Regions from separate parts of the Pseudarthrobacter sp. J1738 genome, predicted to be linked through region 2. Evidence: riboswitches for the same ligand, from Rfam matches in the RefSeq annotation. Region 2 holds a riboswitch; the other holds the start of a gene.

Region 1 (4,410 bases), on a different contig from region 2:
CCAACATGCTCCACGAGTTAAAGCCGAAGATCCGTCCAGAAAGTGCCGGGATCCACAACGATGCAGGCGGTTTGTCCACCGTGATCGCATTGCCCGGGTCCAAGGAACCGAAGAGCAGTGCCGTCCAGTTTTTGGTTCCGGACTGGATGGCCGCCGCGTAAAAAGAGTTGCCGTAGCCGGTGGCACCCAAATTCCACAGGTACAACACTGCTGTGGCAAGCAGCAGGAGCGCCGCGCTGGTCCGGATCCACCGAGCTTGGCCGCCGTAAACGAGCTGGTTTTGGCGTTGGGTTTTGGCCAGAGCGCGTTGCTCGGCGGGGGTCTTGGGGGAGATGGTGGCAGTCATTTACTCAGCCGTTTCAGTTGAAGAGGAAGCGGAATTTCCGGAACGTGGTGCACCGGTAGTGGAATGGCGGCGCTGGCGGAAAACCCAGAGCCGGAAGAGGAGGAATTTGACCACTGTTGCGGCAAGGTTCGCTCCTGTGACAATCAGCAGTTCTACCCAGCGGGCAGGGGCCTCGGCGCCTGAATGTAGGGCCAGCAGGGCGCCGGCCGTGAGTAGCCAACCGATTCCAAAAACCAACAAGCCTTCAAAGTGATGCCGAGCTGCACCGGCCCGGCCCAAAATGCCGAAGGTGAAGCGACGGTTCGCTGCGGTGTTGGCAATCGCTGTACTCAGCAGGGCAATAAAGTTTGCCAGTTGCGGGTCCATGATGTTCCGGCACAGCGCGAAGATCACCAAGTACGCGATGGTGGAGGCAATGCCGATCGTGCCAAAACGAATCAACTGACCAAACAATGAAGCTTGGGGGGTTTGTTCGGACGCGCGGGACGCTGCGGGTATGGGGCCGCGGGCTAGGGCTGCGCGCAACTCGGGGACCGGGATGCGGCCGGAGACAAGGTCGCGGCTGAGCCGGAACATACCGCGCAGATCGGCAAGTGCGGTTTGAACAATGTCCACACTCGAATCCGGATCATCGGTCCAGTCCACCGGGACCTCATGGACGCGCAAACCGGTGCGTTCTGCCAAGACCAGTAGCTCAGTGTCAAAGAACCAGCCGGTGTCCACGGTGTGGGGGAGGAGCCGTTGACCAACATCCGCGCGAATAGCTTTGAACCCACACTGCGCATCAGAAAATTTGGCGCCCATCAGCGAGTGGAGCAAGAAGTTGTAGCTGCGTGAGATGAACTCACGTTTGGGGCCGCGCACCACCACAGAGCTGCGGGAAAGTCGGCTACCAATGGCCATATCCGAGTGCCCCGAAATGAGCGGAGCCAAGAGTGGGCCCAGTGCGGCAAGATCGGTGGAGAGGTCCACATCCATGTACGCAAGAACGGGCGACGGCGAGGCCAGCCACACCTTTCGCAGCGCGTTACCCCGCCCTTTTTCGGCCAAATGAACTGCTGCTACTTCCGGAATTTCCCGGGACAACCGTTCTGCCACTTTGAGGGTGGAATCCGTGCTGGCGTTGTCCGCCACGGTGATTCGGAACGAGTGGGGAAAACTATCGCTCAGGTATGCGTAGAGGCGCCGGATGCACTCTTCAAGGTCCTTTTCCTCGTTGTAAACCGGAATGGCCACATCCAGGATCGGGACTGCGACTCGCGTGTCTACGGCGCTTCGCCGCAGGGGCAGGATCCCGCGATACCCGGGCGATGCGGCCGCGGATGCATCAACTTTTGCCTGGTCAGTGATCGTCATGTTTCAACACTGAAGGGCGGTGTTGTGCTGGCTTTAGGTCAAAGCTGTGTAGATGCTGTGCACTATGAAGGAGCGCAAAGAAAAGGTCCCGGCGTGATGCCGAGACCTTTTCTCACGAGTGAGGATTAGTGTTTAGTACCAGTTGTGGCCGAGGTGCCACGTCAGTGCCGAGCAGGGGGATCCGTACCGTTCGGAGATGTACTGCAAACCCCAGTTGATCTGGGTTTTGTAGTTGGTCTGCCAGTCCGAACCGGCGGTGCTCATCTTCTCTGCCGGGAGTGACTGCGCAATGCCGTACGCGCCAGAGTCTGCGTTGGTGGCCGTAGTGGTCCAATCAGATTCCTTGTTCCACAAAGTGGTTAGGCACTGCATCTCGCTTTGCTCCCAGCCGTGGCTTGAAAGTTGTGAGGCGGCGTAGGCCTGGGCGCTGGCGGGGTCGTTGACCGGAACTGCGGCGGCAGCTTTAGCCGCCGCCGCTTTGGCTGCTGCAGCCTTCGCGGCCGCTGCCTTTACCGCTGCGGCTTTGGCTGCTGCTGCCTTTTGGGCGGCAACCTTCGCTGCTGCAACCTTCGCGGCGGCGGCCTTGTCAGCACTTGCTGAATCGCTAGCAGTCTCGCTGCTAGACATGACGGACAAGTTGGATGCTGAACTTGCAGAAGCGGCTGGCTGGGAGCCTTCAGAGGATCCCTTGACGGGCGAGCCTTCAAAGCTCAGCACGGCACCGGCCGCTGCGCTCGCTGTGCCGCTACCGGGCAAGGCGGATGCAGTGGTGGGTTCAACGGCTGCTTGGCTTACGGCCGATGCGCTAAGGAGTACCACAAAGGCGGTGCTGACCACAGCTGTGCGGTAGCCGATTAGTTTCGGCAAGAACTTGGCGCTCTGCTTCAGTGATGACTCATGTTTGTGAGCTCTGCGGGACCGGCCAGTGGCCGATTCGCGCGCCTCACGGCGGCTGGAAAAGTTTTCAGACATCAGTGGTTTGCCTCTCGTAGCGCCTGCGGAGTTAGCTGTCGGATTCGGATGAGAGACACCCGGCGCATGGCAGTGAACGAATTCTGCCGTGCGCTTCACCCCGAGGTTGCTGGTGTGAGCAGCAGGACCAAAACTTGGGTCCCCCGCCTCTGCCTCATGGAACGGAATCCGGGTAGCGGCAGAGCTTGGCGACTAGCACGGAGCGCGCCTACAACGGCGGGCGCACCCTATTTACGGTACAGGAGCTCAGAAGTTAAGTCACATTTAGGTAACGGTGGCCACATTGGTTGATAAAACCATGCTGCGGCACCACACCTCGGTGGTAGGTCTCCGCGGGAGCCGCCACCAAAGCGCTAAATAACGACGGCGGGGGCCGGCAAACGTAGCGCGAACTCGGTACGGCCGGGCCGGGACGTCACCTCTACCGAGCCGCCGTGGGCCTGCATAATCGCCTCAACAATAGATAGACCAAGCCCAGAACTTCCTTCGCGAACAGCGCCGGTGGTTGATGCGGTGTCCTGATTAACTGACCGAGACGCGTCTGCGCGGGCAAAGCGGGCAAAGATCCTGTCCTGGAACTCCGGGCTGATCCCTAGTCCGTCGTCGGTCACTGTAATCACTACGCTGCCGTCTGCAGAGTGCCCAACGCCAGCCACCACTGTGGTCCCGGCGGGTGTGTGTTTGCGAGCGTTGGCCAAAAGGTTCACCAAAACCTGGTGAAGACGGGCCGAATCTGCGCGCACCGTAACCGGCTCATCCGGGAGCTGGAGTTTCCAGTGATGGTCTGGAGCCATCACTTTCTCGTCGCTGAGCGTTTCAACCACCAGTTGGGTCACGTCCACGTTGGTGATGTTCAGCGGCCGGCCTTCATCCAGACGGGCCAAAAGAAGCAGATCCTCCACCAAAGCCGTCATTCGTTTGGATTGGCTCTCCACCCGTTTGAGTGACTGTTCACCCTGCTCACTGAAAGTCTCAGTCATCTTCATAAGCTCCGTATAACCGCGAATGGCCGTCAACGGAGTACGCAGTTCATGCGAGGCATCTGCCACAAATTGCCGAACTTTCGTTTCACTTTTTTGCCGGGCTTCCAGAGCGTTGGAGACGTTATCCAGCATCTTGTTCAGCGCGAAACCAACATTTCCCACCTCGGTGCCAGCTTGGGCCGCCTTAGCCGGAACCCGCACAGCCAAGCCCACTTCACCGGCGTCCAAGGGAAGCTGGGAGACTTTGGTGGCCACATTGGACAGCTCCTCCAAGGGCTTCATAGTGTGCCGAATGACTACTGTCCCGGCGAGGCCAATAAGAATCAACCCACCCAAAGAGACAAAGACAGTGGTCCACACTAGGGAGCCGAGAGTGCCTTCCTTCTCGGTCAACGGCAATCCCGTGATGATCACATCACCAATGGGGGTTTGGACGGCAACCAGCCGGTAGTTTCCCGTTGAGAGCTTGCGGCTAACCGGCCCGGCACTCGGCTCAAGCCCCACCAGGACCTGATTGTCGGCGTCGGAAAGCGATTGTCGGGTGCCGTCGTCGGCCAGAATTCCAGCACTGCTCACGGTGCCGCCAAGAATGCGCGCGTTGAGCGTTCCGGCGCCTTGGCCACGCGCTTCGAGCGGGTCTGGCCGTCCCGAGTCGGAGCCCGACGGCGGCCGGCCGAAGTCTGCCGCGCGCTGGGACGAAGACTTGAGCTGCTCATCGAGTTGCCGGTTCAGGAACAAGTCCATCGAGGCATA
Region 2 (4,410 bases):
AAGGCTGAAGTCGGGTGGACAGCATGGGAGTGGAGGAGAAGGCTTGGCCAGAGAAGCCCTGCAGCCGGATCCAATGGCGCTGAAGATTTATGGGCGCCTAGCGTTAAAACAAAGAACCCCCGCCGCTATGCGACGAGGGTTCTTCAAACAAGCAGGTATTAGCCGCCAACGCGGATGTAAACGGGGCCCGAGCCAACGTTGACGCTGAAGAGCGCCGTGGTGAAGCCGTTCCAGCCACCGTGTACGGCCTGGCCGTTACCAACGTAAACAGCGATGTGGGCAAGGCCCGCGCCACCGTCTGCGTAGTAAACCAAGTCGCCCGGCTGCGCCTCAGCGGCAGAAACCGTGCGGCCCAAGGACAAGTAGCCTGCTGGCCAGCCGTGGTAGTTGATGCCAACTGCCTTGAGGGCGTTGGTAGCCAAGGCAGTGCAGTCCTGAGCAACACCGAGCTGAGCGTAAGCAGCGGCAGCAATTGCTGCACCCTGGCCGCTAGCCGATGCGGTGGAGGTAGCTGCCGGAGCAGCGGTTGCAGCAGCCGGAGCTGCTGCAGTCTGCTGTACTGCCGGGGCTTCTTCAGTGGTAGCAGCTACCGGAGTAACTGCAGTCGCCTCAGCCTGAACCTGTGCTGCAGGCGTTGCTTCAACGGCCGGAGCCGCAGCAACAGGAGCGGCAACCGGGGCCGGCTTAGCAACCGAAGAAGAGCGAACCTTCTCGAAAGCGATGGTCTTCTGAGCGGCAACAACCTTCACCGAAGATGCGGCGTGGACTTCCTGCGCAGAAGTAGAAGTGGACTCACGCTGCACGTTGTTCTCAGCAGCGTTAGCGGCGATGCCGCTAGTCAGGACCAGGCCGGAAGCTGCAGCGATAACCGCAGCTTGGCGACCCATGCCACCAGCGTTTTCGCTGACGGCCTTGGCAATGACAGCCAGCGAGTTGGTCTTAGAGACCTCGGCGCGGTGCCGTGCAATGTTGCTTGCACGAGTAGTCATTAGTACTCTCTTTCGTTTTCCTCAGGCACCGCGAAGGCAGCCATCGGGCTTTGGGCAGACCGGCATCTTGGGGGTGGGCCGGTATGCCCCGAACGGGTTTTTAGCGGAGCGTGAAGTACGAGGCGGAGCCCGTAGCTGCAACCGCATGCAGGATAGTGCCCTGCGAGGGATTCAACGCGCTGATCATCATGCCGTTGCCAACGTAGATACCTACGTGAGCGCCGCCATTCTGCATCACCAAGTCACCGGGAGCCGGGTTGGCCGTGGGGGTCATGGAGTTCCATGCCTGAACACGCGGGATGCTGATGCCAGCCTGGGCGTAAACCCACTGCGTGAAACCGGAGCAGTCCCAACCTGCGGGAGTAGTGCCGCCCCACACGTAGGGGCTGCCGATGCCGGAGTACGCAAGTCCAACCAGACCTGAAGCAGCCGCCGAAGAGGCGCTGTCCTTCTTGGTGGACGCCGTCTGCACAGTTGCCTGAGCATCGGCACCGGTGGACTGAGTTGCCGTTGCTGCGGTGGTGTCAGCGTTGGAGTCAGTGGTGCTGGTCTCGTCCGCGGTTGCGGTGCTGTCCGCCTCATCGGTGGACTGCGCTGCAACTTCAACAACCGGTGCAGCTTCTGAAGCGACGACAGTGCGCTCGAAGCTCAGTGCTGCAGTGGGTGCTGCGGTAACGGTCAACTGGGCTGCTGCCGAGAAGTCCGTAACCGGGGATGCCTCACGGTTGGTCTCTGAAGCGTTGGCCGGGAGGCCGATGCTCAGTACCAAACCCGAAGCTGCGGCGATAACAGCGGCCTGACGGCCTACCGTGCCGGCATTGGAGGAAACAGCTTTGGAAATAGCGTTGAACGGGCTCTTAGGAGCCACTTGTGCGCGGTGACGCGCAACGGTGTTGCTTGAAGACACGAAAGAAGCCTCTCCCAATGCCTACGAGGTGAGCTGTCGGATTCGGATGGGAGTCATCCGGCCGTAGAAATGCTCCTAGAAACACTCTTACGACTTAACCCCAAGGCCTTCTTACGAAGACCAAAGTTGGTTCCCCCGCCTCTGCCAGACGATGTAATGCGAACGGACCTCGGGCGGTGGCAGAGTTAGGCAATCCACTCGAGAACGTCAGCTTGTATAAAAGTTGACGCGTAAATGACGGTACAGGAGTTTGGATCAAATGTCACGTTCAGGTCACGACGGGGACCTTCGATATGACAAGCCACTGGGGGCAGGGCTTAGAGCCATCCCTCGGGATCTACAACGTCACCGTTCACCATTACTTCAAAGTGAAGGTGGCAACCGGTAGAAGCGCCCGTGGTGCCGCTGAGGGCAAGAACTTCTCCGCGCGTTAGCTGCTGACCAACGGTGACGCTGATCGAGGAGAGGTGGTTATACGTGGTTTCTAAACCGTTTCCGTGATCAATAACCACACGGTTTCCGCCACCATAGGGGTGCCAGCCGGCGAAAGTTACTTTGCCGCTGGCTGCTGCATGCACGGCCGTACCGCACTGCGCTACAAAGTCTTGGCCGCGGTGGAACTCACCCATGCCGCCAGTAATCGGATTAACCCGGTAACCAAAGGGCGACGCCTGGACCAGTGTGCCCAGCGGTGCACCCAAGCTTCCCTTAGCTGCTGCCGGCGTTATTTTGCCCGCTGACTGCGCGCCGAGAAGCTGCTTGAGCCTAGCGTCTGGGTCTACGGTACTTGTTACGGTGCTGCGGCTGAAGCTGATTTTTGCGCCTGAATCGGCGGTAACGGCAACCTGCGGCGCGGCTACTACTGCCGCCGCCGGGGCTGCGGAACCCATGGATTCTGCGGCCAAGGGGCCTGAAGTTGTGGGGAAGGATACTGCCAGAGCAAGACCTGCTGCGCCGAGCACAAGCCCAGCTTTTTGAGCTACCCCGGTGGCAGTTGCGAGATCAGCGAACTGACGGAGGGCGCTTTTTCGAGTCGCTGCGTGACGCCGTACTTGCCGGGGTGCCGCATCCAACGCGGATGGCGCGGTGGGGACGGCCGGTGCCGTAGCGCGGCGGCGGCCGCGAGCGTTCTCGATGGTCAAGTCTTCCCTCTCGTAAACGCCTGCGGAGTTAGCTGTCGGATTCGAGTCAGAGAGATCTAGACCCGGCCCGTAGTTCAAAACAGAAGTAAAAGTACGACGACGGACCGTTGCCGGCGTCGTCTATGTTTCCTTCGGTTTTGGCACGGACTTCACCCCAAGGCGGCTGCGAAGCCGCCAGTAAGTGGTTCCCCCACCTCTGCCATGTGCGGACAAAATACTGGTCCGTTGGCAGAGTTTGGCGCCGGATCAGGTAACGCTCATGTCTCAGCGTTACTCATTAACTATACGGTCGCACGGCCCACAGTAACAATTCCGTTATCTAAGCTGTGGGTAACTCAAGGGTTGTCCAACAGCCCAGCGTTGTTAGCTGAGTGAGACAAAAACGTGGGATGCCACTTCGGGCGGCAATTCGAGCGCTCCCTCAATGCCTGCAACTCGGACCGAAATGTATTCGCCAACGCGTTCCAAGCTGACAACTACTCCGGGGCCAATGCCGCCCTCTTCGAGTTGCTGCAAAAGTTCCGGTTCCACCTGGATGGGTTCTGCCAAGCGGCTTACCGTGACAGTGGAATCGCTACCGTAGTCCTCCATGGCGTCCAGCATGGAGACCACTCCATCGGTAAACGCCGAACCTGCTTGCCCTCCCAATTGCTCGAGGCCGGGTATGGGATTGCCATACGGCGAAACGGTGGGGTGTTCCAACAGCTCAAAGATTCGCTGTTCTACACGCTCACTCATCACGTGTTCCCAACGGCAGGCTTCCTCGTGCACATAGGCCCATTCGAGGCCAATCACGTCTGCGAGGAGACGTTCGGCCAAACGGTGTTTACGCATCACTGCTGTGGCCCGCGCACGGCCCAAGTCGGTGAGTTCCAAGTGTCGATCGCCGGAGACAACTACTAGGCCATCGCGTTCCATACGGCCAATGGTTTGCGAGACCGTGGGGCCGGAGTGGCGCAGACGTTCAGCAATGCGGGCCCGGAGAGCCACGATCTTCTCTTCTTCAAGTTCCAAAATGGTCCGAAGATACATTTCGGTTGTATCGATGAGATCGGTCACTCAGCTCAACTCCTCGCGAACGCTTTCCAGCTCTGTGGCCCTTGGCGCCGCCGCAGGTCCATGTGTAGCTTAGCTTATTTGGAATCACTCCGAATAATGCCCTGTAGAAGTCCAAAAGAGTCTCACTTCATGGAATTTGCGTCACCCGACTTCGGTCTAAGCCCGCCACTCCGGCACAATAGGCAGACGGCTGGTTCCACAACGCGGTAGCCACGCCGGCCCAGCTGAGTACAACTATTGGAGCCTCTGTGAGCAACAGCAGCATCACTATCCCCGCCGATCTCCTACCCAAAGATGGCCGTTTTGGTGCCGG

What was found. A riboswitch is a leader RNA that binds a small molecule or an ion and turns the genes downstream of it on or off. The one in region 2 is predicted to bind cyclic di-AMP.
Region 1: linked by a shared signal. The riboswitch ahead of ACQR35_RS11020 (hypothetical protein) and the one ahead of ACQR35_RS06095 (C40 family peptidase) in region 2 are both predicted to bind cyclic di-AMP.

Annotation. Positions count from the first base shown of each region.
Region 1 is NZ_JBNPEO010000008.1:51,973-56,382, forward strand. It holds gene ACQR35_RS11010 (glycosyltransferase family 39 protein) at 1-346, opposite strand, end outside; gene ACQR35_RS11015 (glycosyltransferase) at 347-1,702, opposite strand; gene ACQR35_RS11020 (hypothetical protein) at 1,835-2,674, opposite strand; cyclic di-AMP (ydaO/yuaA leader) riboswitch at 2,681-2,856, opposite strand; gene ACQR35_RS11025 (sensor histidine kinase) at 3,028-4,410, opposite strand, start outside.
Region 2 is NZ_JBNPEO010000003.1:39,072-43,481, reverse strand. It holds gene ACQR35_RS06100 (NlpC/P60 family protein) at 159-989, opposite strand; gene ACQR35_RS06095 (C40 family peptidase) at 1,090-1,830, opposite strand; cyclic di-AMP (ydaO/yuaA leader) riboswitch at 1,901-2,082, opposite strand; gene ACQR35_RS06090 (M23 family metallopeptidase) at 2,214-3,038, opposite strand; cyclic di-AMP (ydaO/yuaA leader) riboswitch at 3,042-3,279, opposite strand; gene ACQR35_RS06085 (metal-dependent transcriptional regulator) at 3,402-4,097, opposite strand; gene serC (phosphoserine transaminase) at 4,346-4,410, shown strand, end outside.